2 regions of the Jeotgalibaca dankookensis genome follow, and region 1 is predicted to be linked to the other one. Evidence: a T-box and tRNA genes for the amino acid it is inferred to sense, from the RefSeq annotation. Region 1 holds a T-box; the other holds one or more tRNA genes.
What was found. The T-box of region 1 lies ahead of leuS (leucine--tRNA ligase). A T-box ahead of a tRNA ligase gene usually reads a tRNA of that ligase, here a tRNA-Leu.

Region 1 (15,689 bases):
CAGGAGGTCAGCGGTTCGATCCCGCTAGTCTCCATTTTTATTTTTCCTTATTGGCGGTGTAGCTCAGCTGGCTAGAGCGTCCGGTTCATACCCGGGAGGTCGGGGGTTCGATCCCCTTCGCCGCTATTTGAATATTATTATCGCGGGGTAGAGCAGTTGGCAGCTCGTCGGGCTCATAACCCGGAGGTCACAGGTTCGAGTCCTGTCCCCGCAATTGCCTTTAGGCATATTTTAAAGATAGAGTGTAATTATAATGGTTCCGTGGTGTAGGGGTTAACATGCCTGCCTGTCACGCAGGAGATCGCGGGTTCAAATCCCGTCGGGACCGCCACGCGGGTGTAGTTTAGTGGTAAAACCCCAGCCTTCCAAGCTGACGTCGGGAGTTCGATTCTCCTCACCCGCTCTTTTTTAATGGGCCTATAGCTCAGCTGGTTAGAGCGCACGCCTGATAAGCGTGAGGTCGATGGTTCGAGTCCATTTAGGCCCATTGTGTTTTTAAGGGGAAGTACTCAAGTGGCTGAAGAGGCGCCCCTGCTAAGGGTGTAGGTCGCTAACGCGGCGCGAGGGTTCAAATCCCTCCTTCTCCGTATTTGTTTTTTATTCTGGCCCGTTGGTCAAGCGGTTAAGACACCGCCCTTTCACGGCGGTAACACGGGTTCGAGTCCCGTACGGGTCATAGTATAACTTATTGATTATACTTAAAGTCATATAATTGTTGTGGAGGATTACCCAAGTCTGGCTGAAGGGAACGGTCTTGAAAACCGTCAGGTGTGTAAAAGCACGCAAGAGTTCGAATCTCTTATCCTCCTTATATTGTTTGATAGACAATATGTCAGTATCTTTTATTTTATTATCGCGGGGTAGAGCAGTTGGCAGCTCGTCGGGCTCATAATCCGGAGGTCACAGGTTCGAGTCCTGTCCCCGCAATCTTTAGTAGGCTTGGTAGCTCAGTTGGTAGAGCACTTGATTGAAGCTCAAGGTGTCGGCGGTTCGATTCCGTCCCAAGCCATTTTGATAATTAATATTAGTCTGCGGGTGTAGTTTAGTGGTAAAACCCCAGCCTTCCAAGCTGACGTCGGGAGTTCGATTCTCCTCACCCGCTTTTCTATAAGACATCATGGATGTCTTTTTTTCTTTGAAAAAATGGCTCTTTGTCAAGAAGTGTTGATAGTGTATTTTTCCGATTGAATGAAGTTTAAAATTCACAATCTATGAAGCAGTAGCTGGGAACCGAACGGTTCCTAAGCTGTTGTTTTTATTTCTAGCAATTTATATTCTATAAAGATGCGGTTACGGAAATTAGAAAAGTTACGATAACCATAGGCTGTCCGCTTAATAACCTTGATTTTGTTATTGATTCCTTCCACTAAGCCGTTCGAGTAATCATAGTTCAGTGCGTTGATAATTGCTTTTTCGGATTGACGGAATGTCTTCAAAGCCTGGTCCATTTTGACCGTCAGCCCCTGTTGTTTTTCATGAACGAAAGAGCTGAACAGCTTTGGTTTCCGGTGATTAACCGTGAAGATGATGGTTTGGTAGGCGTTATAATTAAGGCGCAACCCCTCGTCCAAAGAGAGGAGATAGTCAATGATTCCCCTCTCCGTCACGAGACCCTTAAAAAGCCGGTGATAACGGTATTCGGTGCTATTCAATGTCTCTTCCTTTTTCAGGATTAATTTCCAGTATTTTTTCAGCTTCCTGTAATCTCGATTAGCCTTTAAGTCTTTCGATTTCTTCAGGGTATTCATAAAACTGACACGTGCCATATTGAGAGCTCGGTTCACCTGTGTGACAATGTGAAAACGATCAATGATCAACTCTGCCTGAGGAAAGAGGGCCTGAAACAGTTTTTGATAAGGACCGTAAAGGTCTACTACCACCGTCTTGACCTTCGCTCGTTGTTCTTGTGGAAAACGCATAAAGTAATCCATGATTGATTTGTTACGGCGATCTTCAAGAATATCAAAAATTTTCTTGTTGTCGGAATCACAAATAATCAGGCTCATTGCCCCCTCAGCGCTTTTTACGCTCTTAAATTCATCAATCGCCAAGTTCTCAGGAAGATGGGTATAGACTTGGCGGAATGTATCATAAAAATCTCCAAAAACCCTTTTGACGGTGTTATTGGAAACACGGTGTTCAAGCGCAAGATCCTTTTCAGATATGTTCCTCGTCCCTTGGACGGCGATAGAACGCTTCACATCATTCGTGATATGGCAACGTTTTTTTACGATACACGTTTCCGCAATAAACGTTTGACCACATTCCCGGCATAAGAATCGTTGTTTCTTCAGTTCCAAGTAGGTGGGACATCCCGCCATATCGAGGAGTAGAGGATGAGTCAGTTTTGTCCCATTTTTGACTATCGATCCCTCATTTACGCAGCCGCAGCACTTACAAGCCTCTGGTGTATAGGTCAGCTTGGCGGAGATGATTTTGCAATGCAGGCCATTTCTAACTTCTTCCTTCAGCCAATCCTTATCCATCACTTTAATATTTTTATCTTTTATTCCCAGCAGATTTAATATAGAATGTTTATGAGACAAATGAATTTCCTCCCTAAAATAAAGACTCGATACCTTCATTTTAACGGAAAAATTCATTTGTCTCTTTGTGTTTTCACAAAAGGGCCATGGGCCCATCAACACTTAATATTCTAGAACCGAAAAAATACCAGCCATTTTGTTTCCTTAACAAAGGATCACAAAATGGCTGGTATTTTTAGTAAAATTGCATATAATAATATAGTTGTAAAAAGGAAAATAGTTAAAAAACTATACGGATGATTAATGAACGCTTTTTTCCTAAGTAAAACTGCTAGTATAGATGCTATAATAGGTAGAATAAAAGCAATCGAATAGATGAGTGATAACTTTATGAAACTAAAATATAACAAAACTGCTATAACTCCTGTTAAATAGCTCAAGGTTATTATGTTGGTAAAGTAGTTAATTACTACTTTTTGAAACCAATTATTTTTTTCTTGGAAAATATTTTTCTGACTATATAAGAGGAAAGGTATAAAAAAGAAAAAGAGTGGGAATAGTGCCAGTAAAATTTTTCCTTCTAAATAGCCAGTCTGAACATAGTAAGCAAGTATATTTATGATAATAACTTTAAAAAATAATTGTAAAAGTGGATAAAAAATTGTTTGTTCCATTTTTATTTTTGGGTGAAGAGAGCTTAGTATAAACACTATATAGAGTATTAATAAGCTGGTACTAAGCCAGTTTACAAAAATAAAGAAAAGTAAAAGCACTGTCACCATACTAATCCAAAAGAATTGTTTCAAAAAAGCAGGGGGATCGAAATCCGCATTAAGTTTTTTAATCAAGGTAACTTCTAATAAGTTGCTTAGTAAAACAAATAAATAAAGTAATATAAAAGGAAAAATTTGGATTGCATCTTGATCAATTCCCAAGATAGTTCCAAAAGTGATTAGAGCGAGTGATAAGATAGTAAAAAAAAGAGCAGGGTGGTTTATTTTTTTTCTGATTTTTAATAAGATACTCTTCATGCTACACTTCCTTACCAGATTTATACCTGTACAAGTCATCATAAAAAATTGCTAGAGAATTGTCAAGGTAATCAGCGATTCTGTCTTGCATTTTCTACTTGAAAAGCGTATAGTATAACTATTGCAATTTTAAAGGCCGAGAGCAATATCCCGATAGGATCCAGTAAAAGGAGAGCCTTGTAACCAAAAAAATGGGGGAATATAAATGGTAGAAAAAAGATTATTTACATCAGAGTCAGTAACAGAAGGACATCCAGATAAAATCGCTGATCAAATTAGTGATGCAATTTTAGATAAGTTATTATCTATGGATCCACAAGCACGCGTTGCGTGTGAAACAGTTGTGACAACTGGACTTGTTTTTGTATTTGGTGAAGTGACCACAACCGCTTATGCGAATATCCAGCAAGTTGTCCGTGATACTGTAACCGAAATTGGTTATACACGCGGTAAGTATGGCTTTGACGCTGAAAATCTAGCGGTAATGGTCGCACTAGATGAACAGTCTGACGACATTGCTGTAGGTGTCAATCATTCATTAGAAACAAGAGATGACGAAACTGTTTTACAAACAGATGAAAAAACAATTGGTGCAGGTGACCAAGGACTTATGTTCGGTTTTGCTATTAATGAAACCGAAGAACTTATGCCACTCCCAATCAGTTTGAGTCACAAATTGACAAGACGTTTAGCTGAAGTTAGAAAAAATGGCACGATGGACTACTTACGCCCAGACGGCAAAGCACAGGTAACAGTTGAATATGACGAAAATGATAAGCCATTTCGTGTCGACACCGTCGTTTTGAGTACACAACATGACGAGTTAGTCACTTACGAAACACTCAAATACGATGCTATGGAAAAAATTATCCAAGCAGTCATTCCAGCAAATCTATTGGACAGTGAAACCAAATACTATATTAATCCAACTGGTCGTTTTGTAACTGGAGGTCCAAAAGGAGATTCTGGTTTAACTGGTCGTAAAATAATTGTGGATACCTATGGAGGCTATGCACGCCATGGCGGTGGGGCTTTTTCAGGTAAGGATGCCACAAAGGTGGATCGTTCTGCAAGTTATGCAGCACGTTATATTGCTAAAAATATTGTAGCAGCAGGTATTGCAACTAAGTGTGAAATCCAGCTAGCTTATGCTATTGGTGTTGCTGAACCAGTTTCTATTTCTGTCGATACCTTTGAAACAAGTGAAATCTCAGAAGAAAGATTGATTGCTGCAATTCGCAAGCTATTCTCTTTAACACCAGCGGGCATTATTAAAATGTTGGATTTACGTCGCCCCATCTACCAAAAGACAGCAGCTTATGGTCATTTTGGTCGTAATGATGAAGAGTTTACATGGGAAGTAACAGACAAAATTGACGTTCTGAAACAAGAACTTGGATTAGCATAGAAAGAAGCATCCTTTTTTAAATAGGGTGCTTCTTTTTACGTTTTTCAATTGCAATAACGAAGGGTGGGTGGTTCTGTTGATTAATAAATTGGTATGAAAGAACGGTATAGTCCGTTTGATTTAGGCCACTAACGTAGTTTAAGAGCATCTCTTTCTCTTTTAGGCCATTTGGATGCCCACTATATACAACCAGTACCATTAGACTACCAACGCGTAATAAAGGCAACAAATGCTTTATACTGGTTAAAGTCGACTGGTAGGTCGTTGTAATCGATTTGTCTCCACCCGGTAGATAACCAAGATTATAGATAACACCTCCAATGGCTTTGTTTTCTGGAATAAAGGTATGTGCATGTTCATGGCTCGTTTGATGCAATTCTAAACGCTCACTTAAACCTGTTAGTAGAAATTTTTCTTTTGTTTGCTTTATCGCTTGTTCTTGGATATCAAATCCGATTACTTTACCTGAAGGACCAACTAAACTTGCTAATAGTAGCGAGTCGTTGCCTTTTCCGACGGTAGCATCAATCACTATATCTCCTGGTACAACTGTTTTTTTTAGTAAAGAATGACTAAAATCGATGGCTTTTTCTAGCACGAATCTTCCTCCTTAAATATTACAAAACAATGACAATTATAACAGTTTTCAAAAGTCATGCTTTTATTCACTTAGAACTATTATAATGGAAAAGTATAAAAAATATCAGTTAGGTGGGATTGTTAACTTGAAAATATCAAAAAACCAGTTAGATATTATTAAAAAAAGGAAAATGAAGGTTGTTTCTCTGGTGGGCGTTTCTGTTCTTGTCTCAACTATAGTCGCCTCGGTACCAGAAGTAGCGGCGAGTAGCCAGTTTCCATCTCCGCTGAAGGTGAGTACGGTTCATCCTTTTTTAGATTCGATTACTTCGCCTGCAACTGAAATTGCAGCAGAGAATGATTTATATGCTTCGGTTATGATGGCACAGGCGATTCTTGAAAGTGGTTGGGGGCAAAGTAGTTTAGCATCTGAACCAAATTATAATCTCTTTGGTATCAAAGGTAATTATAACGGAGAAACGGCTATCATGCCGACTTTAGAAGATAGTGGTAATCAAAATTATTACCAAATTGAAGCTGGATTTAGAAAATACCCATCTTATTCTGAGTCCTTAGAAGATTATGCCCAAGTTTTAAAAAATGGCACAAGCTGGGATCCAAATTATTATAGCGGTGCTTGGAAAAGTAATACTGAAACTTACCAAGATGCAACACAATATCTGACTGGTCGTTATGCAACCGACAGTGCTTATGATGTTAAATTAAATCAAATTATTGAAACAAATGAGTTAGACATTTACGATAGCGTCGAAGAAGAGCAAGCAATCCCCTCAGTACCAGAATCAGATGTTTTAGTACAAATTTCAGATACCTATCAAGTCAAAGAAAATGATTCCCTTTGGGCCATTAGCCAAGAATATAGTGTTTCTATTGAACAAATTAAAAATTGGAACGGATTAGATAACGATATTATCTACCCTGGTCAATTACTTACATTGGCTTCCACAGAAGTAAGCAATCAAATAGAAAATAACTCCGTAGAGGAGGGTGCTTCAAATCCGGTTGTTTCTCCGGAAAGCACATATACGGTTGTGAGTGGTGACACTTTATATAGCCTTGCTGAAGGGTTTGGTATGTCTTTATCTCAGTTAGAAGAAATTAATCAATTAGACTCAGACCTTATTTACCCAGGACAAGTCTTATTTATTAAAGAAGCAGTCAGCGTTGAAGAACCACCTGCTAAACCAACTGTTCCCGATGAACTCGTTGAGATGGGTCAGACCTACACCATTCAAAGCGGTGATACTTTATATAGCCTTGCTGCGCGATTTGGAATATCATTATCAGATTTAAAAATAGCTAATGAGTTAACGACTGATTTTATCGTTCCAGGGCAAACCTTATTAATTAGCCAGTCAAACAGGACTGAAGAATCCCTTGTGAATGATGCTGTACAAGAAACCTTCTCCTATGTCGTTACAAGTGGAGATACACTGTACTCGATTGCACGAAAAAATAATGTTTCTTTAACGCAGTTAATTGAATGGAATGATGTAACGAGTAACCTGATTTATCCAGGCCAAAACTTACGCATTAAATAACCTTATTTGAAAATAATGAATGAAACTGCTATAATTACAAAGTAATAAAGACTTTGACTAGGACTAGTAAACAATTGATTCCCCAAGAGAGTGCATGGTCGGTGAAAATGCATGGATGACATTTTTGAACTCACCTCAGTAGTCGCTATACTGAATTAAAAGTAAGTAAAGCCGTGTCGCTACGTTATAGGCATGATAAGTTTAAATATAGGTGGTACCACGAAATGTTCGTCCTATAGACTCTCCAAGGGGGGGAGCCTATAGGTTTTTTTGTTTACACAAATAAAAAATTTTAAAGGAGATTAAAAAATGGCTTATGATCATCAAGCAATTGAAAAAAAATGGCAGAAATATTGGAGTGACAACGAAACATTTAAAACAGAATCTCATTCTGATAAGCCGAAGTACTATATTTTAGATATGTTCCCCTACCCATCAGGACAAGGATTGCATGTTGGACATCCTTCAGGTTATACAGCAACCGATATTTTAGCACGCATGAAACGATCTCAGGGATTTAACGTTCTTCATCCAATAGGATGGGATGCGTTTGGATTACCAGCAGAACAATATGCACTTGATACCGGAAATGATCCAGCAGAGTTTACAGCCCATAATATCCAAACCTTTAAACGCCAAATTCAGTCCCTTGGCTTTAGTTATGATTGGTCTCGAGAAATTAATACGACGGATCCTCATTACTACAAATGGACTCAATGGATTTTTACTAAACTTTTTGAAAAAGGTTTAGCTTACGAGGCAGAAGTCTCTGTAAACTGGTGTCCAGAACTAGGAACCGTATTGGCAAATGAAGAAATTGTTGATGGTGTTAGCGAACGTGGTGGCTATCCAGTATATCGCAAACCTATGCGGCAATGGATGTTAAAAATCACCGCATATGCAGATCGTTTGTTAGATGATTTGGAATTAGTAGACTGGCCAGAAAGCATTAAGGATATGCAACGTAATTGGATTGGTCGTTCAGAAGGTTCAAATGTAACGTTTAAAATCAAAAATACAGATAAATCCTTCCAAGTCTTTACAACACGCCCAGATACCTTGTTTGGTGCTACATATGCTGTTATGGCTCCGGAATTACCATTGGTACAAGAAATTGTCAGTGATGAACAACGTGAAAAAGTCCAAGATTACATTGATTCAATTGCTACTAAGAGTGATTTAGAGCGGACAGAGCTAGCCAAAGAAAAGACGGGTGTCTTTACCGGTGCTTATGCTATTAACCCTGTAAATGGGAAAGAATTTCCAATTTGGATATCTGATTACGTTCTTTCAACTTATGGAACCGGTGCTATTATGGCTGTTCCCGCTCACGATCAACGAGACTATGAATTTGCAAAACAATTTGGTCTAGAAATTATACCGGTTCTTGAAGGAGGCGACGTTTCGAAAGAAGCGTTTGTCGGTAATGGTCCACATATCAATTCTGATTTTTTGGATGGAATGGATAAAGAAACAGCTATTAAGACTATGAATGAATGGTTGGTTGAAAATGGAGTCGGGGAAGCGGTCGTATCTTACCGTCTACGTGATTGGTTATTCGCGCGCCAACGCTATTGGGGAGAACCAATTCCAGTGATTCACTGGGAAGATGGCACGACAACTACGCTTCCGGAAGAAGAACTGCCACTTTTACTACCTAAAACCGATAAAATCAAACCAAGTGGTACCGGAGAGTCACCACTCGCGAACATAGAAGAGTGGGTGAATGTAACGGATCCCAAAACCGGTATGAAAGGACGTCGTGATACCAATACTATGCCTCAGTGGGCCGGTAGCTCTTGGTATTACCTACGTTTCATGGACCCAAGTAACGATTCTGCATTAGCTGGAGAAGAAGCATTGGATTACTGGCAAAATGTTGATTTGTATATTGGGGGAGCAGAACACGCAGTTCTTCACTTGCTTTACGCGCGTTTCTGGCATAAATTCCTTTACGACCTTGGCATTGTTAAAACAAAAGAACCATTCCAAAAATTATTTAACCAAGGAATGATCTTAGGAACAAATAATGAAAAAATGTCAAAATCGAAAGGGAATGTAGTAAACCCAGATGATATTGTAACATCACACGGGGCAGATACCTTACGCTTATATGAGATGTTTATGGGGCCACTAGATGCAAGTACTGCTTGGAGTGAAAATGGAATTGAAGCTAGCCGTCGTTTCCTTGACCGGGTGTGGCGTCTTATGATTGATGAGAATGGTAAGGTTCGCGACCGCATAACCAATGTTAATCCTGGTAATTTAGACAAACTCTATCACCAAACAGTTAAAAAAGTTACAGAAGACTACGAGCAATTACATTTTAATACGGCTATTTCACAAATGATGATTTTTGTAAATGAAGCTAATAAAGCGGAGGCGCTACCTATTCAATACATGGAAGGCTTCCTTCAATTACTAGCTCCTATTGCGCCACATATAGCAGAAGAACTTTGGAAAAAATTAGGGCATACCGCTAGCATCGGAACTATCGCTTGGCCTACATATGATGAAAGTCTTTTGCAGGAAGATGAAGTGGAAGTAATCTTTCAAGTAAATGGGAAAGTACGTGCACGTAAAAAAGTTGCCATCAATGCTACAAAAGAAGAACTAACTGAAATGGCAATGGCAGATGATAAAATACAAGCAATGATTACTGATAAAACAATTCGCAAAGTCATTGCAGTCCCTGGTAAACTCGTAAATATCGTCGCAAATTAACCCAAAATAACAAGGAGTAGGATATGCTTTCCTACTCCTTGTTATTTTAATATTGAAGAACTTGTCCAACACGAATCAAATTAGGATTAGCTATATTGTTCTTACGGACTAGATTTTCTACGCTCGTTCCTAGTTTATTGGCAATCGCATACAAGGTATCTCCGGATTTAACTGTGTAGGTACGTGTTATTGGTGCACTACTTGTTCCCGGTATTTTGATTATTTGTCCAACGCGAATGAGGTTTGGATTAGTAATCTTGTTAGCATTAGCAAGTTGGGTAACCGTTACTCCATAGCGAACTGCAATGGCATATAGGGTATCACCAGCTTTTACAGTATAAGTAGTTGAAGGAAGACTTGGAGTGGCAGGGGGAGTTGGTGTGCTCGTACCGCCTGGAATCGTAAGTGTTTGTCCAACGCGAATGAGGTTTGGATTGGTAATCTTGTTAGCATTAGCAAGTTGGGTAACTGTTACACCATAGCGAAGCGCAATTGCATATAGGGTGTCACCAGCTTTAACGGTGTAGGTATTTCCAACTCCTGGTGGTGATTGGATACCTAACAGTTGTGATACGGTCACAAACTTGTATCCTTTATTTTTCAATTGGGGAATAAGTGTCTTTAATGCTTGCAAGGTTCCCGTAGCACCATATCCGGTATGCATTAATAGAATGGTACCGGGTTGTAGGTTATTCATGACCCGATTTTGAATGGTTGTCGCACTGTTACCCGTCCAGTCTAGAGAATCAATGGTCCAGTGGAATGTGTAGGTATAACCAGCGTCACCAACAATTTTTAAAACACTCGCATTGGTTGCTCCGTAAGGTGCTCTGAAATAAGGTTTAGTAGTTTGGCCTGTTAAACTTTTTATAATAGTTTCTGTTTGTGAAAGTTGAGAAAGTATTTCCGTTTTTGAAATGGTAGTAAAATCGGGGTGGTCATAGGAATGGTTGCCGATGTCGTGTCCAGCAAAAACAGCTTTTTTAACATGCTGCGGATGCGCGCTAGCTCCAGAACCAGTTAAGAAGAAGGTGGCTTTAATACCATGCTGGGATAAGATATCTAGAATAGATCCAAAGTTTGTCCCGTCAGAACCATCATCAAAGGTCAAGGCAATGATTTTCTCATTTGTATTTCCTTGGATAATGAATTGTGAGGAGGCTGCTTGCACAATAGGACTTAGATAAAGGAAAAAGGTCAGGAATGAGAAAATAGTAACGAAAAACTTCAAGCTACGCTTAATCATGTCAGTCCCTCTTTTCTATTTGAACTAATACCCGCGTCAAGACTAAGAAAAGAACAACAAATCTTTCCTCACTTTTATTATACATCTTATTTGGTAGTTATTAAACACATTTTTTAATTGTGTTGTTTACCAATCTTTAATGATTCTTAACTGCAATTCGTTGGAATTGTAATTTGAAAACACTGTGTTGTCTGGTAAAATGATATGAATCCATAAAAAAATAAAAATTGAGGGTTGTAAAATGCCAAAAGATGAAATAATACAGCAAAAAAAAGCTTTAGAGACAACACAAGTAGAACTACCTAGCGATAAAGAGCCAAGAAATAACAATGATGACGGCGATAAGATGGTTCAAGGAACTTTCTGGATGACTTTTGGAAGTATTTTTTCGCGGTTACTAGGAGCCCTTTATATTATTCCTTGGACTGCTATGATGGGCGCAAGCTCAGATATGGGGAATGCATTATTCGCAATTGGCTACACACCATACCAACTTTTTTTAGCAATTGGTATTGCTGGTTTTCCATCAGCTATGTCGAAACAAATCGCCCAGTATAATGCAAAAGGTGAATATGGAAAGGGACAGGAGCTTTTTAAAAAGAGCACATTATTAATGGTAATAACCGGCCTTATCAGTGCCATTATTATGTTTGCACTCGCTCCGATAATTGGTGCGAGAAGTCCAGGTGTTTCTGTTGAAGCCAATGCACTGGTTATCCGATCGTTGGCGCCTGCTTTGTTGATTGTTCCAGTTATGAGTTTAATTCGTGGGTATTTCCAAGGTTATCAAAATATGGTGCCTTCAGCGATTACGCAAGTTGTGGAACAACTTGTTCGGGTTGCTTACATCCTTTTAGCAACCTTTATTGTGATGCAAGTATTAAACGGTCAATTTCCAACTGCAGTTGCGCACTCTACTTTTGCAGCTTTTGTTGGTGCTGCTGCTTCTTTAGTAGTCTTAATGTGGTATTATCGCAAACATATGCAAAAATATGGAGAGATGATTGCGGCGGATACCTCTGGTGATAATGTGAATGTTAAAGACGCTATTAAAGAAATGGTGCGTGAATCAATTCCTTTCATTATTATCGGATCTGGTATCACATTTGCGAAACTAATTGATCAATTTACCTTTGAACCCATTATGTTGCAGACAACAAATTATAATAAAGAAATTATTAGTACCTTATACGGTTTGTTTAGTTTCAATGCCGATAAACTCATTATGATTATTATATCCCTAGCAGTAGGAATGGCAGCAACATCCATCCCACTTCTAGTAGAAAATTATGTGAAAGGAAATAAACGTGCGTTAGGTAATCAAATTCGCCAAATCTTTGAGCTGTTTTCGTTTGTGATGTTCCCGGCTGCATTCGGAATGATGGTTGTATCACGTCCTATCTATAACGTCTTCTATGCGATATCTGACGTGTCGCCAATTGGCGTTCGCATGTTATCAATTGCATCTATGATGGCGATTATTTTAGGAGCTTTCACAATTGTGTCTTCCATTTTACAGTCTTTTGGAAAGCACACAGAAGCCATTATTTACCTCCTTATAGGCCTAGGTGTAAAATTGATTATACAATACCCTCTACTCGCTATATTTGGCTCAGCAGGTGCTCTATATGCCACAAGCATCGGTTTTATTGTAACAGCGGTCTTATCTTTTATTAAAGTATATCGGTTAGTTCCTTTTAACGTAAGAGAAACAAGTAAAACCATTGGTTTAATAAGTTTAGCTACTGGTTATATGTATATCATTTCGCATGTAACAAATCGTCTTTTACAAGTATTTATCACTCCCGATCGTAAAATATTTGCATTACTTCTAGTTCTCATTATCGCAGCTGTTGGCGGAGCGGTTTATATCTATCTCGTTCTTAAGTTAAGAATTGCAGATAAAGTCTTGGGAGAACGTGTCGGTTCCTTACGAGAGAAATTCAAAATAAAGTAAAAGGTGGTTCTTAAATGCGCTTAGATAAATTTTTATCTCATACGGGATTTGGGAGTCGGAAAGAAGTCAAACAATTGTTAAAAAAGAAAGTTGTCAGGGTTAATGATCAGGTAGTCAAAAAAGGAGATTACATTCTCAATTTAAATCAAGACCATATTTCTGTAAACGGGGAAACGATTACTTATCAAGAATTCATATATCTGATGTTGAATAAACCAGCCGGTTATTTAAGTGCAACTGAAGATAATTTTCAAAAAACGGTTATTGACTTATTGCAGCCAGAAGAACAGCATTTCAATCCTTTCCCAGTGGGGCGGTTAGATAAGGACACAGAAGGATTATTATTGTTAACGAATGATGGCGAGCTTGCTCATTTTTTATTATCACCAAAAAAGCACGTCAAAAAAACATACTACGCAGAAGTAGTGGGTGTGATGGATCTGGAAGATATAGAACGATTCAAGCTAGGAATTGTCTTGGAAGATGGCTATAAATGTCTACCAGCTGAACTTCAAATTATTGAACAAACTGATCGGACTTCCAAGGTATTAATCACGGTCGAAGAAGGTAAATTTCATCAAGTGAAACGAATGGTTTTAGCATGTGGGAAGGAAGTCAATTATTTGAAACGGCAATCAATGGCAAGTTTAAAGTTAGATGAAACGCTGAAAAGTGGCGAATACCGTCCGTTGGATAAAGAAGAGCTAGATCAGCTCAAGGAATTTTTGCCACAAGACAAGTAAAAATGCTAAACTTAGTTTATGACTTTTTAGAAAAGGATGTGCCACAATGGAAATTAATTGGACAAAAGAGGTAGAGGGTCGAAAAGAAGAGCTCTTAGAAGATTTATTTACCATTTTACGTATTGACAGTGTTAGAGATGACAAAAAAGCGACACCTGAGATGCCAGTTGGTCCAGGACCAAAAGAAGCTCTTGATGCTTTCTTAGAAATAGGGAAACGTGATGGTTTTTTAACAAAAAATGTTGGTAACTTAGCCGGACATATTGAGTTTGGTCAAGGTGAAGAATTAATGGGTGTACTCGGGCATGTAGACGTTGTACCAACTGGTACCGGATGGGAAACTAATCCCTTTGAACCTGTTATTAAAAATAATCGTGTTTACGCCCGTGGGTCTAGTGATGATAAAGGTCCTTCAATGGCAGGGTACTATGCGATTAAAATTATCCGTGATCTAAAATTGCCCGTTTCTAAACGTGTGCGAATGATTATTGGGACCGATGAAGAAAGCGGTTGGCAATGTATGGACTATTACCTTAAGCATGAAGAAAAACCGGGCTTTGGTTTTTCACCAGATGCAGATTTTCCTATCATTAACGGCGAAAAAGGTAATCAGTCTCTGTACGTGACTATAGGTAACAATCTTGAAGGTGGAAAGAATCAACTAATTGATTTTGAAGCGGGTATGCGTGAAAACATGGTACCACAAGATGCAAAAGTTGTGTTTATCAGTCAGGAAGTTGAAAAAATAAAAACAACTTGGAAGACTTTTATTGAAGCGAACCCGATAACTGGCTCTTTCTCTGTAGAAGGAAAGACAGTGACGATTGAAGTAGTGGGTAAATCTGCCCATGGAATGAACCCAGCAGCAGGCGTAAATGCTGCGACTTATTTAGCTGTTTTCTTAAATCAATTTGAATTTGGTGGAGAAGCAGCAACCTACTTTAAATTAATTACGGACTATATTCATTTAGATTTTGCTGCTCGAGACTTAGGTGTGGCGCACACAGACGCTATTATGGGAGAATTGACAATGAATGCCGGTATCTTTTCTTTTACAGAAAAAGATGGGGGTAAAATCGCTCTAAACTTCCGCTATCCAACAGGTGTACATGCAAACTCTCTAGAAGATAAGATAAAAGAAACGTTAGAACCACTTGGTGTTTCAGTTAAAAAAGAGGGTTTAGGTAAAGAGCCTCACTACGTTCCAGCTGATGATCCTTTGGTTAAAACGTTACTGGATGTCTATGAAAAACATACGGGTCAAAAAGGGCAAGAACGTTCCATAGGTGGCGGTACTTATGGACGATTGATGGAAAGAGGTGTCGCTTACGGTGCTTTGTTCCCGGACAGTATTGACACCATGCATCAAGCAAATGAGTTTTTAGCTTTGGATGATTTATTCCGTGCCACAGCGATTTATGCAGATGCTATTTATCAATTGATTAAATAGAAAAACCAGAGTCTTGCTAATATATTAGCGAGGCTCTGATTTTTTTAGAAATTTTTTATCATATCGGTTGCTATTTCTAACATCTGAATGGCTAATTGTTGATTCGTTATTAATAAATCATAGGGTTCATCCTCACCGAGAATAGAAGTATTGTAGTTTACTTCCATTCTTTTACCTTCATGCGCTTCTCTATCTGCGTACCAATCATTGCTACCGTAATAATTCGCTACTTTTTTTATAATTACTTGTCCCTCTTTAAATTCTTTTAACGCTTCCTCAAACTGCTTCACATGCTGTTCTGCTTGGACAAGTTCAGCTTGCATCCTTTTAACTCTTTCGGTTGATTCCATTTTCTCACTCCCTGTTGTTTTTTATGATTTTTGTAGCAATTTCAAGCATTTTAATTGTCAGTTGATGGTTGTCTATTAAGAGATCATTTACCGGATCTTCTCCTAAAACCGGATCATTAAAAATTTGCCGGTCTTGATGCCATTCGTCTTGAC
Region 2 (15,689 bases), 170 kb from region 1:
CCATGACTTAAGTAAAGTCGAAGGATATTTTGATGATATCATTTTGATAAATAAAGCACTGTTTGGAGCTGGTCCGGTTGAGGATGTCTTTACACCTGAGATTATGGAAGCAGCATTTAAGACACCATTATCAGTACTTGAAACGATGGGAGTGAAAGGATAATGGATTTTATAAATGATTTAATGACCTATGGATTCTTACAGAAAGCCCTAGTAACATCCGTAATGGTCGGTATTATTTGTGGGGTAATTGGAAGTTTTATTGTTTTAAGAGGAATGTCTTTGATGGGAGATGCAATTTCTCATGCGGTCTTACCAGGGGTAGCAATCTCTTACTTACTTGGGATTAACTATTTCTATGGTGCGGTAGTAGTAGGAATTTTAACTGCCTTTGGAATTGGTGCTATTAGTCAAAATAGCCGTATAAAAACAGATGCAGCTATTGGGATTGTTTTCTCATCTGCCTTCGCTATTGGGATTATCTTAATCACCAAAGCGCAAAGTGCAACAGACCTGACACAAATCTTGTTTGGTAACGTCTTGCATGTCAGAACATCAGATATGTGGATTACGATGGGCGTAGGGGCTGTTGTCTTGTTAGCTGTCATTCTTTTCTATAAGGAACTGCTTATTTCAAGTTTTGATGAAACCATGGCATCTGTTTACGGATTGAATACGCGTTTTATACATTATAGTATCATGGTTCTCTTGACACTTGTAACGGTTGCTTCACTTCAAACCGTTGGTGTTATCTTGGTAGTATCGATGCTGATTACACCGGCTTCAACTGCCTATTTACTGACAGATCGATTGTCAATCATGATTGTACTCGCGTCCATTTTTGGAGCAATAGCAGCCGTAGCGGGTATTTATTTTAGCTACGTTCATGACCTTCCATCTGGTCCAGTCATTGCGCTTGCAACCACCGCTATTTTCTTGATTGCTTTACTCTTTTCACCAAAACGCGGTTTATTATGGCCAATGTTAAGTAAGAAAAAAGAGGTTACTGTTTAATAGATAAAAAAATTAGGAGGAAACAAAACAAATGAAGAAAATATTTAAATATTTATTAGCACCTAGTGCGGCTCTTATGCTGCTGATAGGGTGTGGAAGCAACGAGGCAACAACAGACGAAGCAAGTAATAGTGATGATAAATTACAGGTTGTCTCGAGCTTTACCATTATTCAAGACCTTGCCAGAGAAATCGGTGGCGATGATGTTTCCATTCATAACTTAGTTCCAACCGGAACAGATCCACATGAGTATGAACCACTTCCATTGGATATGAAAAAAGCAACAGACGCTGATATCTTATTTTATAATGGTCTAAACCTTGAAGGTGGAGAAGATGGCTGGTTCTTTAAAATGATTAATTCTGTTAATCAAGATATGGATAACTTGTATAGTTTAACGGAACGTGTAGAACCAATGTACCTAAGTGGTGAAGATGGTAAAAAAGATCAAATAAATCCTCACGCATTTATTAACCCTGCTGTTGGTATTAAGATGGCTGAAGATATGCGTGATGCTTTCATAGAAAAAGATCCAGAAAACAAAGGAAATTATGAAGAACGAGCTACAGCTTATCTAGAAAGATTAAAAGAAGTTGAAAAAGAATACCGCGAACGTATTAATGATATTCCTGAAGAAAAACGTATCCTTGTAACAAGTGAACGTGCTTTCCAGTATATGGCTGATGAATATGGATTAAAAGAAGGGTTTATTTGGGCAATTGATACCGAAGAAAATGGTTCACCAGAACAAATTAAATCATTGATTGCTTTTGTAAAAGATAACAATGTACCTGTTCTCTTTATTGAATCAAATGTAGATACCAGACCTATGGAAACTGTTTCTAAGGAAACAGGCGTTCCATTTTCCGAAAAACCAATCTACTCTGACGAAATTGGGAAACCAGGGGAAGAAGTAGATACTTATATGAAGTATCTAAATTATAATATTAATTTAATTCATGATGAACTGAAAGAACATTAAAATATAGAGTAAAAAAAAGCTATCCCCAAGCGAATCATTCGCCTAGGGATAGCTTTTTAAATAATAAAATAATGATGCGGCCAAGAGGACTTGAACCTCCACGGGATTTCTCCCACCAGCCCCTCAAGCTGGCGCGTCTGCCATTCCGCCATGACCGCTTAAGAATTAACAGAACTACTATAGTATAATTCTGATTGTAGTCTTTGTCAATAAAAAAAGAAAAGATGCTCATGCATAAGCTAGCATCTTTTCCGTTTCAACTTCATTATTAATAGCCTTGTCGGTTATTTTTAGGAATAAATAGTTGTGGCGTTGTACGTAAAACAATGAGCAGAACGACAATCGTAAAGGTACCTGTTGCAAGTGCGCTAATACTGTTCATGGTAATCGAATAAAACCAAGGACTCCATCCTTCTGGGGCAAATTGTCCCCAAAAGTAGTAACCAGCAATTGTATGCCAGAAGTAACGTGCAAAAGTACCAACAAGTGAAGCTAAAATAATAACTAAAACAGAGTGTTTTGCATCATTGTTATTTAAATCTGCTCTCATTTTATTTGCCCATAAACCAGCAAAACCAGTAAATCCAAAGGCAACGAAATATTCAATAAACCCTTGAAGAGGGGTAAGAATATAAGCAGTTCCCACTAAAATATGCAGAACCCCCCACAAAAAACCAGCCGCAAGTCCTGGTTTCAATCCACGACGCAAAGCATATAAGACCAGAACAGGTTGCCCAACGGTTATCGAAAAACTCGGTCCAATATTGAGCGGAATAAAAGACAAAGCAGTCGCTAGAGCGGCTATAATAGTTGCTTCAATCCAAACTGATAAATTTTTTGACATAAAAACTCCTCCTTCTGTGGTAGAATCTCAAAAAACCTACAACAAAGGAGGAGGATACTTAAAAGGTTTCCTCAACTCACACAATTCCTACGCTCGTATTAACGAAACAGGTTCGAAGGGTTAGAATAGTTCATTCAGTCTCAGCCAATAAATGGCCCCCCTTTGTGATAAGTAATGATTCAATTAATGATACTTTAGCATACTTTTTAAATAAAGACAAAAAAATCTTAATTTTATTCAAAATCCATATCAATTTCAGGCTCTTTTTTGAAATCATAAACGCCACTTCCTTGCATTTCAAAAGCATCATCTTGTGGTGTATATCCGATATCGACATGCGCTTGGTAAATATCCATTCTAGGAAAACGATTATTCGATACGCCGTTTACTAAAAGAAAAGGCTCTTTTAGAGTTGCTTCTAAACAGCAATCGATAAGGTGACACAGATCGCGTTCAGATAAATAAACAGAAAAAGCGTCTGCGTTGGAGATATCTGGGGAAATGTCGCCATTAAAGGCGCCTATTCGAATACCAATTGCTTCTTGGCCGTTTGTGTAAGCGTGATAGCTAGCCAAGGCTTCCATGAATACCTTAGATACACCATATAAATCCGCTGGCCTCGGATAATCAGAAGTCTTAACTTGTACATTATCTGGGTAGTTATCAATAGCGTGAACGGAGCTAGCAAAAATAATACGTTTAACCTGATTGGTTTCTTTTTTAGCTTCCTCAAATAAATTATAAGTTAGCTTGAAATTCATATCCAGAAGAGAATCATAAAAACCTGCATCCGGACTTGGATCGCCAGCTAGGTGGATGACATAGTCAGTCTCCTCTAATAAACCACTCCAGTTCTCAGGTTTAATGAGATCTGCTTTTTTGATGGTAGAACCATCCATTAAATGTTCTGGCATTTTTGAAAAATCGATATCCACAAGTGTCAATTGATGATCCTTTTTTAAATGCTCAACTAAAACAACGCCGATATTACCAGTTGCGCCGGTTATTAAGATTGAAGACACAATATAACCCCCTCTATAATAGATGCTAGTGTCATCGTAAAATGTAACGCCTTTAAAGTCAAATAATAGTCTAGACTTATTTATTTGGTATGATACTCGTCTAAAAGTGTTAGACTAAATAGTAAACACGTAATGAGTATTTACTTCTAGAAAAGAAAAGAATTGAAAATAGTTTTCAGTTATACTTAGATAGACTAGAAGCTGAGGGAAGGGGAAAGTTAAATGACAGAAATGGATTACGAACTATATATGGATACGGCCGTATTGGCTGGACAAATTATGCTTGAGAGCAATGCGGAAACCTATCGGGTTGAAGAGACGGTTACGCGTATTCTTGCTCTAACCGAATTAGGAATGATTGATGCTTTAGCTATAACGACAGGGCTGGTAGCAACCCTTGATAACTACGACATGCACGCGATTACAGTTGTTAAACGTATTTCGAATCGAAATACAAATCTAGGAAATATTACGCGTGTTAATGATATTTCTAGACGTGTAACCAGTGGCCTGCTTCCAATTGAGGAAGCCTTTCAGCTATTAAAGGAAATTAATCGCATCCAATATAATCCCTGGACGCAAGCGATAGCCATCATTGGGTTTATCCAGACAATTGTAATTCTCTATCAAGGTGGATTAACAGAATTTATTGCGATTATACCCGTTTCTATCAGCGTAGCATTCGTACAATATTTTGGAAATCGTTGGCATATTAAACCTTTTGTGTTGGATATGGTAGCAAGTTTCTTAATAGCGATTTTAGCAATTGGTATCTCTAAACTCATTCAAACGCCTCTTTCGCAAAACATTATGATTGTTTCGGCTATTACTCCTTTATTACCAGGAACAGCTATGACGAACGGTGTTCGAGACATATTCCGTGAGGATTATATGTCCGGAGGTGCAAAAATATTAGAGGCTTTTCTCATTGCTATTTTTATTGCAATCGGAATCGGAACTGGGTTAGTGTTAGGAGGCCGATTATTTAATGGATGATATTCTTGTACAATCGCTCGTAGCTTTTGTCGCAGATGTTTTTTTTGCGGTCCTTTTAAAATCACCGAGGCGCTCTTTGTTTCAGATTGGCTTAACGGGAGCAGTAGGGTGGTTCATATATTTATTGAGCGTTCCTTATGTGGACAAGGTTGTGGCAACTTTATTTGCGAGCTTAACAATTGCTTTATTATCTCAATACTTTGCGCGAGTATTAAAAACACCAGCGACAGTGTATTTTTTACCTGCTTTTATTCCATTAGTTCCTGGTGAAGGTGTTTACCGGGCCGTCTTTGCGTTTATCGAAAGTGATTATAGTAGTGCGACAGTTCATTTAAATGGCGCTTTATTGATTTCTGGAGCGATTGCTGTGGCAATATTTCTAGTGGATTCCTTGATTAGCTTAAAATTACGATTGAATTTTATTAAATTCAATAAAAAAGAAGATTAAAGTGAGACTGTAATAGATTTGTAATGTAACTAGTAGCTGGTAGTAACGAAAAAATGATACAATTGTCAAGAGGGGGAGAAGACGTGTCTGAAAATAAAAAATCGCGCGTTCAGCGCAATAAAACAAAAAATAACCGTTCTGATTTAATCCTGAAATTATCAATTGGTCTTTTAGCAATGGCACTTATTATATTAATGTTTGAATTCTTTTATCCAGGTTCCAACCAAGATCCTGAAGGAGATATCTTAGCGGGCATGGACCAACAAGAAGAATCATCTTCTGTCATGGCATCTTCTAGTTCACCTGAATCTATCGAAACGAAAGAATCTGAAAGTGAAGCAAAAAAAGAAGAATCAAAAGAAGAGTCAAAAGAAAAACCAAAAGAAGAACCAAAAAAAGAAGATGAAATTATCGAAGTAGCATCTGATGACCCCAATGTTATTAAAGCATATTCGGGGGAGTGGGAACCGGTAGAAACGAGTCAAGGTGGACCACATGTAACCAATTATGAAGATGGAAGTGCCGATCGTATTGAGATTAGACGAGCAACATCTCAAGTAACAGGAGTTTCTGAAGATGATATGATAGAATATTGGGTTGGCAGTGATGGTGGCGCTGAAGACAAAGTAACATCAACTATACTAGAAACGTCAACGCAACGTTATTATAAAGTTTATCTAACTTGGAATGATGGACAAGGTTGGCAAGTAACACGTTATGAAGAAATATATGATTTTATTCAATAAGAACGAAAAAGACGCATCAACACATTCACGTGTTGATGCGTCTTTTAATTTTCTTCCTCATAACGCATTTCCATTTCCTTCATTTCTAAGAAACTGACTTGGTCCAATGTACGTGTTGCTAGAAATAAATTAAAATCATCCCGAGCACTATGATCAGCTGCGTCCCATAATGCAAAATCAGCTTCACTATTATTATCCCAATCTAAGTCATCTTGGAACAAAAACATCTCTTTACGCCACTCTTTGTATGCTTGGTATAACACTAAATCCATTTACATCCCTCAATTTCTTTTTTAAACTATTAAAATAATAACAAGTGACTAAACACTTATAAATAGTATAATTGAGTAAGAAGGAAATGTCAGTGATAAGGTATTAGAATATGTTTATGAAAATAAGAAGGGAGAACGTCTATGACTACTTCTGAACGTAGAAAAAAAATTCTGGCAACTTTAGAACAAAATAAAGTGCCAGTGAGTGCAGGCGTACTTGCTGAAAAGTTTTCAGTCAGTCGACAGGTGATTGTTGGAGATGTTGCGTTATTGCGTGCAGAAGGGTTTGAAATACAATCAACTCCACGTGGCTACGTGATTCCAGCTAAAGAAGAAGCTGAACTTCAAGGGTTCGTTGGAAAAATTGTTTGTCAGCACAAACCAGAAGAAACGGAAATAGAATTGTATACGATTGTAGACAAAGGGGGAGAGGTTCTTGATGTCAGCGTGGAACATCCACTATATGGTCTACTATCAGGTAGCTTAAGAATTAGGACTAGAAGTGATATTGAAAATTTTATGGCAGATTTTAAAAAAGGACAAACTAAAATGTTAGCAACCCTCACCGATGGCATTCATATTCATACGATCAAATGTCCAGATTATTCTACTTTTGAAGAAATTAAAAAAGAACTAAATGGATTAGGAATTTTATACAGTTGACTTTACAAAATAAAAACTTATAATCAATGACAGGTGTCAAGACACCTGTCATTGATTATAAGTAAATAACACAGGAGAGTGCCATTATTTTGAAAACGAAAACGAGAACACGTACCCTAACAATCGCAGCATTGTTAATAGCAATTGGGATTTTAATCCCTATGGTATCACCATTAAAAATTATTCTAGAGCCAGCTTCTTTTACTTTGGCTAGCCATGTTGCCACTTTCATTGCCATGTTTATTTCGCCTACTGTTGCAATTGCAGTCGCAATTGGAACGGCATTTGGTTTTTTACTTGGCGGATTTCCCATTGTCATTAGTTTACGAGCCATGAGCCATGTTATATTTGCTTATTTTGCCGGTAACTTATCCGCAAATTATTACGATCAAGGTTTACTTTTTTCAGTAATGGGCTTGGTTGGACTGGGAACGATTATTCATAGTATGGTAGACTTAGAACTAGCTCGTATTGTTTGGCGGGCGGTAGAAAAAAATTAAATCGGTCTCAGGGTGGATGGAAAAATTTATCCTGTAGCTTTATACTGAATAAATAGGAGGTTAGATGGATGCTAAAAATTAGGAAAGTATTATTGACTATGATGAGTTTATTAATGCTAACTGCTGGTATCAATTTATCAACAAAAAATGTACAGGCGAGTGAGAAGAGGATTGATACAACGGTTATCGATGAAAAATGGGGAAAACCAACATTCGTTTATGGTGGAGGTCTTTCCGAATCGCAAATAGATAACACGATAAAGCTGTTAGATATTGAAGAAATAAATAATGCTAATAGCATGCCCGTGACGGGAGAAGATTTGGCTAATTATTTGAATGAAGGAGCGGCGGATACATCCGTTATGATCTCTTCAGTTCTGGTTCAAAAGAAAAATAGTGGTACCGGTGTTGAAGTTTTAATTAAAACTCCCGAAAATATTACAGAAATCACTGAAGAACAGTATACAAATGCTGCGATTACAGCTGGGGTTTCTGACGCACAAATATTAGTTGCGAGTGTTAGCCGAGTAACAGGTGAAAGTGCCTTAACCGGTATCTATAAAGCGTTTGATGTCAATGGTGAAGGATTAGAGCAGGATCGAATGGAAGTTGCCCAAGAAGAACTTGAGACAACCAATGCCATTGCGCAAGAAAATCAAGATCAAGAAGGATTTGAAACAGATCGACTGAATCAGGCGATTATTGAAATTAAGCAAGAGCTTGCTGACTTAAAGGATCAAGTTGGCAATTTAGCAACCCGTGAAGACATTGAGCGTATTATTAACGATGCCCTTGCCAACAATCAATTAGAAGATTATGTGACCCAAGAGCAATTTCAACGGTTATTAGATTTATTTGAAAAATATCAAAGTACCTCTGCCATTGATTCCGCCCAAGTGAAGGAACAACTGAAAGATTTGTCAGAAGAGGTTAAAAATAGAGTGTCAGGTTTAATCGATCAAGCAGAAGAGAGCCGCATCATTGATCGGATTGGAACATTCTTTAAGGAAGTATGGCAATCCATACGTAATTTATTCAACTAAAAAAACAGTTCCCACTAATGGGAACTGTTTTTTATTGTGATTAGAGTGCGTATATAAATTGCGCAAATTGAATCATAAAAGGAATGGTTAGGATGGATATAAGGGAAGTTAAAACGACAATACGTGCCCCGTATTTATAATCACCACCGAATAGACGACCTAAAATAGCAGTATTTGCTGCAGCAGGTGCTACTGAAGCAATTGTTAAGACGAGTTCGACTTCTGCATTATTAATGGGTAACAATTTAATAATGATAAACGCCAAGAGCGGTGTAATGAGTAGCCGCATAGTTGCTGCTTTATAAGCGGGTCTACTTGTAAAAATTTCTTTGAAGTTACTGTTCGCCAAATAACTACCGATAACAATCATCGCGAGTGACGTATTCAAAGCCGCTATGCTATCAACAGCTTTCCAAATAAAAGGTGGAAGAGCAATTTGGGTAATAAATAGAAACAAACCAATTGTGGCACCAATCATGGCAGGATTTAGAAATAACTTTTTAATACTCATAGAATGTCGATTTCCAGAAATAAGCGTTTGTCCATAAGTCCACTGCATGACATTTGTGACCATAATAAAGGCAGTCATGAAAAAAACGCCCTCTATTCCAATTAAAGCCGTTACAATAGGAATTCCAAAGAAACCTGAGTTTGGAAAAGTAACACTGTATTTAGCGATTCGATCATTTTTATCAAAAATAAAATAGTTTAAGAAAATTCGGCTGAGGACCGTTAAAAATGCTGCAATAGCAGCCCAACCAAATAGTTTTAAACGGGACAAGTCAAAGTCAGTATGAAATGAAGCGATCATTGCGGCTGGCATAACGTACATGGTTAAAATAGTCGAGATTTGCCTCGTACCTTCACTATCAAGTGTTTTACTTTTTATAAGTGCAAAACCGAATATGGCGAGCGTTAGCATGGTTAACATTTGTTGCAAGAGAATTTGAAACATATGGTAACCTCCTTTTCAAAATAGTCCGTAAAGAGCATACCATATAAATAAGTAAGTGAAAGTTAAAAAAACAAAAAATAAAAAAATTAAGGTATAATAAGGTAAATCGTTTCATAAGGAGGCAAAAAAATGGATTTAAAAGAAGAACAAATCAATGCACTCGTTTCAGATGCAAAAAATATTAAGACAAAGGCCTACGTTCCTTATTCACATTTTCCAGTGGGGGCAGCTATCCTCTATAAAAATGGGGATGTTATTACAGGGGTAAATATTGAGAATGTTTCTTTTGGTGCGACAAATTGTGCTGAACGGACGGCACTCTTTACAGGCGTAACAAAAGGATACGGGAAAGAAGATGTGGCTGCAATTGCTGTGTCTGCTAATATGGAAGGTTATATTACACCTTGTAGTATTTGTCGCCAGGTAATGGTGGAATTATGCGACGCTGACACACCGGTATTTTTAACGAATGGAAAAGATGAGATTAAGCGCGTTACAATCGATGAATTAGTGCCTTATGCATTTGACTCCTTAAATAATTAAACTAAAGAAGAAGCGAAAAAAATCGCTTCTTCTTTAGTTTTAAATTCTGATTAATAAATATCCCATAAGAGCCATGACTATATAATAAACACTCAAGCTAATCAATGCTTGATAGAATTTTTTACTTGTTTTTTCATTTTCTAAAGTAAAAATGTAACTAATTATATAGGAGAGGTGATAAAGGCAAACAAATAGAAGAGCGGGCACCCCTAACCCAATAGGCACAATCATCGCTACGATAAAGAAAACAATGAGTAAAACGTGGTAAAGCGTATTAATACTAGTAAAGTATGCAAGCCAATGGTTAAAGGTAGCGGTTTGCGCTTTGTCTTTACTTTTGAACAAGTAAGAGAGTCCAGTTAAGACAATAATATTAAAAAAGAAGAAAATACTTAGTTTTAAAAACCATTCAAACCCATTAAAATTGACGACTAAAGCGGGTAAAATTGAGATTGATATGAAGAATTGATAAGTTTGATCAAGAGCGGCTACTACTCGCGTTACAATCCCAGCTGAAAACAGAGCTGATAGTAAAACTGTTATGTACCCGTGTAAAGAGTAAACTTCATTGGGATAAGAAGTTTTAAAAGGCGTACGGACATGAGCTGCCATGTACCTGACATAACTTAAGAAAGGCGCCATAATTTTTTTAAAACTAAATTGATGCTTCTCTTTTCGAGAAACTTTTTGGGTACGATTTTCACTCGTCTCCACTTCAGTTAAATCAAGTCCACACATCGGACAAGTGGCTGCATCGGCGGGAATGGTGCTTTGACAATAGAAACATTTTTTCATTTTATTACTCCTTTTTTTAATCCAATATGACTAGCATAATCTAGTTTCAAATTTATCACAAGCTATTTTTTAGTTGCGTATTGTAAGACATCTCCTCTAAAAGATGATACCATAGTATTACAAAGATAGAAGGAGTGAAGGATTTATGAAAATGGTTCATACTTGTGTACGCGTTAAAGATTTAGAGAAGTCATTAACGTTTTACAAAGAAGCATTCAATTTTGAAGAGGTTAATAGAAAAGATTTTCCTGATAATAAATTTACCCTCGTATACTTATCCTTACCAGGAGACGATTACCAACTAGAGTTAACTTACAATTATGATCATCCTGGATACAATCTTGGAGACGGTTATGGCCATATCGCCATTGCAGTTTCTGATGTTCCGCAAATGCATGAAAAACATAAAGCTGCAAATCTTGAAGTAACCGATTTAAAAGGACTACCGAACTCAGAATTTCGCTATTACTTTGTAATTGATCCAGATGGCTATAAAATAGAAGTTGTTCAAGATCGCTAAATAAAGCTTGCTAAATGTTTATAAGCATGTTATTCTTTTATACATGCGACGAGGCGACTTGCAATCCTTTTGTGATTGCAGTTAAGGCGGGACATACGTGTTTAACACAACCACGGTAAGTGGATGTTTGATAAAAACTCGGTGTGAACGAGGTTTTATCCATGAGAAATCATGCCGCAGAAAGAGCTGTATTCCTTCGGGAGTACAGCTCTTTCTATTTTGTTTGTTATAAAAAGTAAGCCCTTTCAAATATAGCGAAAGACTGATAAAATAGGGCTAAGCGATTGTATAAGGAGGGGTACAAATGAAGAAGAAATTATTATTATTTTTTATATTATTACTTGCAGGGTGTTCGTCAAACCTACAAGAAGATACTGTGAACTCAACGGAAGGTTTGGCTGAAGTAAATGAAATGACTCTAAATGAGCAAGGGGATATGAGAGAAGAAACTGACCTAGGTTTAATAGGCGAAAAAGTTATTAAGACAGTTTACCTAGATTATGAAACACTTGCTTATGAAGATTCGCAAAAATATCTGTTAGAAAAAATTGCAGACTTCCAAGCCTACATTGAATACTCTACCGAATCTAACAATGGGTTACAAAACGAAACCTTTAACAATCGTGTGCCTCTACGTCAGGTCCACTATACTTTACGGGTTCCAACTGAAAATTTAAATGCCTTTTTAGATGCTTTATCTGGTATGAACGCAGTAAAAACGAGTCAACAGATTGGGGCTGAAGATGCTACTAAGAATTACCGAGATATAGAAGCTAGAATAAGCGTTTTGAATCAAAAAGAGGTTCGTTTGCAAGAGTTATTGGAAGATGCTGAAACTGTGGAGCAACTTCTATTAATAGAAGATAACTTGAGTGAAACAATTGCAGAAAGGGAAATTTTACAATCACAACTTGATAACATCGATGATTTAATCGATTATACGCAAGTCTATGTCCAACTTTCAGAAAAGCAACGTCTCTCTCAAAACCCGGGTCAGGCAGTTTCATTTTGGCAACGTGTTAAACATGCTCTATTAGACTCCTTGTACAGTTTCTATTATTGGATGCAAGATGTCGCTGTTTGGTTGATTTACGCCTTACCTTATATTCTTATTCTTGGCTTTTTAATTACTCTTTTTATTGTTCTTTACAAACGTTTCATTGCAAAGAAAAAGAGATAAGACGGAGGGGCAGCTGTGAAAAAGAATAGACTGTATATCATATCTTTAGATGCATTTGGTGATTCTGATTTAGAGTTTGCGGCGACGTTACCTCATTTTAAAAAAATACTCAATCAGAGTGCACAAGTTACGGGAATAAGAACAGTATATCCTTCGTTAACATATGTTGCTCATACATCAATTGTTACAGGTATGCATCCCCAAAAACACGGAATCGTAAATAATACACAATTCCAACCTAATCGAGTGAATCCCGACTGGTTCTGGTATGCAAATTCAATTCGAACACCTACTATATTTGATATTGCCAAACAGTCTGATTATAAAATTTGTACCTTACTCTGGCCTGTGACTGGAAGGAGTAAGGTTATTGATTATAACTTAGCAGAAATTTTTCCTAATCGACCTTGGCAAAACCAAATCATGGTTTCTGGATACGCATCAACGCTGTCATATGCGCTAGAAATGGATAAGAAATTTAAACATCTCCGGAAAGGAATCGAACAACCGGAGCTAGATAACTTTGTAACAGCAGTAGCCGTCGATACTATTTTAAATAAAAAGCCAGATTTAATGGCAATTCATCTGGTTGATTTAGATGCCATGCGACATGCAAATGGCATTTCAAGTAACCAAGCAAGAGCCGCCATTATTCGAATGGATCAGCACTTAGGTGACATTCTTGAAGCTGTGGAAAAGATGGGGATTAGGGAAGACACTGTTTTAGCTATTCTGGGTGATCATTATCAAATTGATACGCATACGGTCATTCGACCGAATCATCTTTTCGTTGAGAAGGGCTGGATAACGGTAAATCGAAAGCAGCGTATTTGCGATTGGAAGGTTATTGTCAAATCAGCAGGTGGTGCTGCATATATCTATCGTCAAGATAACGCGATAACAGAGAGTGAAATTTTAGAAGCACTAAAAGGGATCTACCCACGTATTAAGCATATATTTACAAGAGATAGTAACCAAGTTAAAGAAGCGAATACCTCGGCTTTGTTTATGTTGGAAGCGAAAAAGGGATATTATTTTAGTGATGAACTCAGCTATCCTTTTATGGAGACAACTGCAAAGAACGTAGCAGGAAGAACGTTGTTAAAAGCCAATCACGGGTTTCATCCTGAAAAAAGAAATTATACAACGATGTTGCTCTTGTCTGGCCCAGGTATCAATGAACAAGCTCGAATAAGACAAGCAAGTCTCTTAGATGAAGCACCAACACTACTGCACGCAATTGGCCTTTCATTTAATCATAAAACTGACGGGAAAATATTAAGAGACGTATTCATTTAAATTGTTTATTAAATATTTATAAAGTATTTTTTTGAAAAAAATACTTTATAAATATTTTGATATTGACATGCTTAAAATGGCGTGAAAATGTCTAACATGTTATTATGGTAATGAGAGTTACTTCATTAAATTTTAATCTAATAAGTTGTTAAGGGTATGTGTGAGGTAGAGGAGGATGATAGTTGATGAAGACATCAATATATGAAGATATTGAAAAAGAACTGTATTTATTTAATAATGGTGAACTTTTTGAAAGTTATCGTACTATGGGAAGTAAACGCAGTTATGAAAACAGCCAAGATGGTTGGCGTTTCACTGTTTGGGCTCCAAATGCAAAATCGGTTGCCTTGGTAGGCGATTTTTCTGACTGGAACCCAGTACCTATGGAAATGGTGGGAACAACAGGAACTTGGTCAGTTTTTACCCCGGAAGCAGAGGAACACCAGTGTTACAAATATTTAATAGAGTCCCCTGATGGTATTAAAAAATACAAGATTGATCCTTACGCATTCGCTTATGAAGTGCCTCCCAAAGACGCTTCAATTATTCAAGATTTACCAGATAAGAAGTGGACAGATGGCGCTTGGCTTGCGAACAAGAAGCGTAAAACCTCTAATAAAAAACCGCTTAACATTTATGAAGTCCATGTTGCTTCTTGGCGAAAACATGCAGATGGCACTCCTTATTCATTTGATGAATTAGCCGAAACGTTAATTCCATACGTAAAGGAAATGGGCTATACACATATTGAAATTATGCCCGTTATGGAACACCCTCTAGAAGCTTCATGGGGGTATCAAATTTCAGGTTATTTTGCAGTTGCCGCTCGTTTTGGCAATATTTTAGAATTCCGTGATTTTGTTGAGAAAGCACATAAAAATAATATAGGAATTATCTTGGATTGGGTACCAGGTCATTTTTGTAAAAATGATTACGCATTACCGTATTACGATGGGACGCCTACTTATGAATATCAAGATCCGAATCGCGCAATTAACAATCGGTGGGGAACCAATAATTTTGATTTAGGTAAGAAGCAGGTTCATAGCTTCCTAATATCGAATGCAATGTATTGGATGAAAGAGTTTCATGTAGACGGTATTCGAGTAGATGCTGTTTCAAATATGATCTACCTTGATTATGATGAAGGACCTTGGACGCCAAATGAAGATGGTAGTAACCATAACCGCGAAGGTGTTGCATTTTTACAGAAAATGAATTCAGTTCTATTAGCACAAGATCCAAATATGCTGATGATTGCTGAGGAGAGCACCTCATGGAAGGATGTTACAGAACCAGTAACTTCAGGAGGCCTCGGTTTTACCTATAAATGGAATATGGGCTGGATGAATGATACATTAAGATTTTTTGAAATGGATCCGCTTTTACGTAAAGACAATTACCACTTAATTACCTTCTCATTTATGTATGCGTTCAATGAACATTTCTTGTTGCCATTTTCACATGATGAAGTTGTTCACGGTAAAAACTCCTTATTAGGAAAAATGCCTGGCGACCGCTACAATCAATTTGCAGCTTTGCGGACCTTGCAAGCTTATCAATTTGCGCATCCTGGTAAAAAATTAAACTTTATGGGTTACGAAATTGGACAGTTTTTAGAGTGGCGTTTTTATGAAGAATTAGAGTGGGGCATTATGGATCAACCATTTAATTCTGAATATCAACAGTTTATAAAACATTTAAACCACTTATACAAAGATCAAAAAGCCCTTTACGAAATAGATGATTCCTATGCTGGAATAGAATTAATCGATGCGGATAATAATGTGGAGTCTGTGCTCTCGTTTATTAGAAAATCAGATAAGGAACGGGACTTTTTAGTGATTGTCACAAACTTTACACCCGT

Region 2: it has a tRNA-Leu gene. The T-box ahead of leuS (leucine--tRNA ligase) is inferred to sense a tRNA for this amino acid. The anticodon was not compared.

Annotation. Positions count from the first base shown of each region.
Region 1 covers NZ_CP019728.1:969,349-985,037, reverse strand. The annotation lists tRNA gene BW727_RS04855 (tRNA-Ala) at 1-34, shown strand, start outside; tRNA gene BW727_RS04850 (tRNA-Met) at 53-126, shown strand; tRNA gene BW727_RS04845 (tRNA-Met) at 142-214, shown strand; tRNA gene BW727_RS04840 (tRNA-Asp) at 256-331, shown strand; tRNA gene BW727_RS04835 (tRNA-Gly) at 333-403, shown strand; tRNA gene BW727_RS04830 (tRNA-Ile) at 414-487, shown strand; tRNA gene BW727_RS04825 (tRNA-Ser) at 500-587, shown strand; tRNA gene BW727_RS04820 (tRNA-Glu) at 605-676, shown strand; tRNA gene BW727_RS04815 (tRNA-Ser) at 720-809, shown strand; tRNA gene BW727_RS04810 (tRNA-Met) at 855-927, shown strand; tRNA gene BW727_RS04805 (tRNA-Phe) at 937-1,009, shown strand; tRNA gene BW727_RS04800 (tRNA-Gly) at 1,032-1,102, shown strand; gene BW727_RS04795 (ISL3 family transposase) at 1,242-2,486, opposite strand; gene BW727_RS04790 (hypothetical protein) at 2,702-3,517, opposite strand; gene metK (methionine adenosyltransferase) at 3,723-4,925, shown strand; gene mnmM (tRNA 5-(aminomethyl)-2-thiouridylate-methyltransferase MnmM) at 4,942-5,523, opposite strand; gene BW727_RS04775 (LysM peptidoglycan-binding domain-containing protein) at 5,609-7,066, shown strand; T-box leader at 7,111-7,305, shown strand; gene leuS (leucine--tRNA ligase) at 7,376-9,790, shown strand; gene BW727_RS04765 (LysM peptidoglycan-binding domain-containing protein) at 9,837-11,036, opposite strand; gene BW727_RS04760 (putative polysaccharide biosynthesis protein) at 11,278-12,993, shown strand; gene BW727_RS04755 (pseudouridine synthase) at 13,008-13,736, shown strand; gene pepV (dipeptidase PepV) at 13,783-15,186, shown strand; gene BW727_RS04745 (DUF4298 domain-containing protein) at 15,231-15,536, opposite strand; gene BW727_RS04740 (DUF4298 domain-containing protein) at 15,541-15,689, opposite strand, start outside.
Region 2 covers NZ_CP019728.1:1,135,052-1,150,740, reverse strand. The annotation lists gene BW727_RS05695 (metal ABC transporter ATP-binding protein) at 1-163, shown strand, start outside; gene BW727_RS05690 (metal ABC transporter permease) at 163-1,014, shown strand; gene BW727_RS05685 (metal ABC transporter solute-binding protein, Zn/Mn family) at 1,046-1,996, shown strand; tRNA gene BW727_RS05680 (tRNA-Leu) at 2,072-2,154, opposite strand; gene thiT (energy-coupled thiamine transporter ThiT) at 2,265-2,840, opposite strand; TPP riboswitch at 2,908-3,012, opposite strand; gene BW727_RS05670 (NAD-dependent epimerase/dehydratase family protein) at 3,074-3,862, opposite strand; gene BW727_RS05665 (threonine/serine exporter family protein) at 4,085-4,858, shown strand; gene BW727_RS05660 (threonine/serine exporter family protein) at 4,851-5,306, shown strand; gene BW727_RS05655 (YrrS family protein) at 5,390-6,052, shown strand; gene BW727_RS05650 (hypothetical protein) at 6,097-6,324, opposite strand; gene BW727_RS05645 (transcription repressor NadR) at 6,466-6,987, shown strand; gene BW727_RS05640 (hypothetical protein) at 7,077-7,487, shown strand; gene BW727_RS05635 (DUF1002 domain-containing protein) at 7,556-8,530, shown strand; gene BW727_RS05630 (AEC family transporter) at 8,571-9,485, opposite strand; gene cdd (cytidine deaminase) at 9,615-10,028, shown strand; gene BW727_RS05620 (zinc ribbon domain-containing protein) at 10,068-10,823, opposite strand; gene gloA (lactoylglutathione lyase) at 10,969-11,343, shown strand; gene BW727_RS05610 (DUF4349 domain-containing protein) at 11,648-12,523, shown strand; gene BW727_RS05605 (alkaline phosphatase family protein) at 12,539-13,822, shown strand; gene glgB (1,4-alpha-glucan branching protein GlgB) at 14,008-15,689, shown strand, end outside.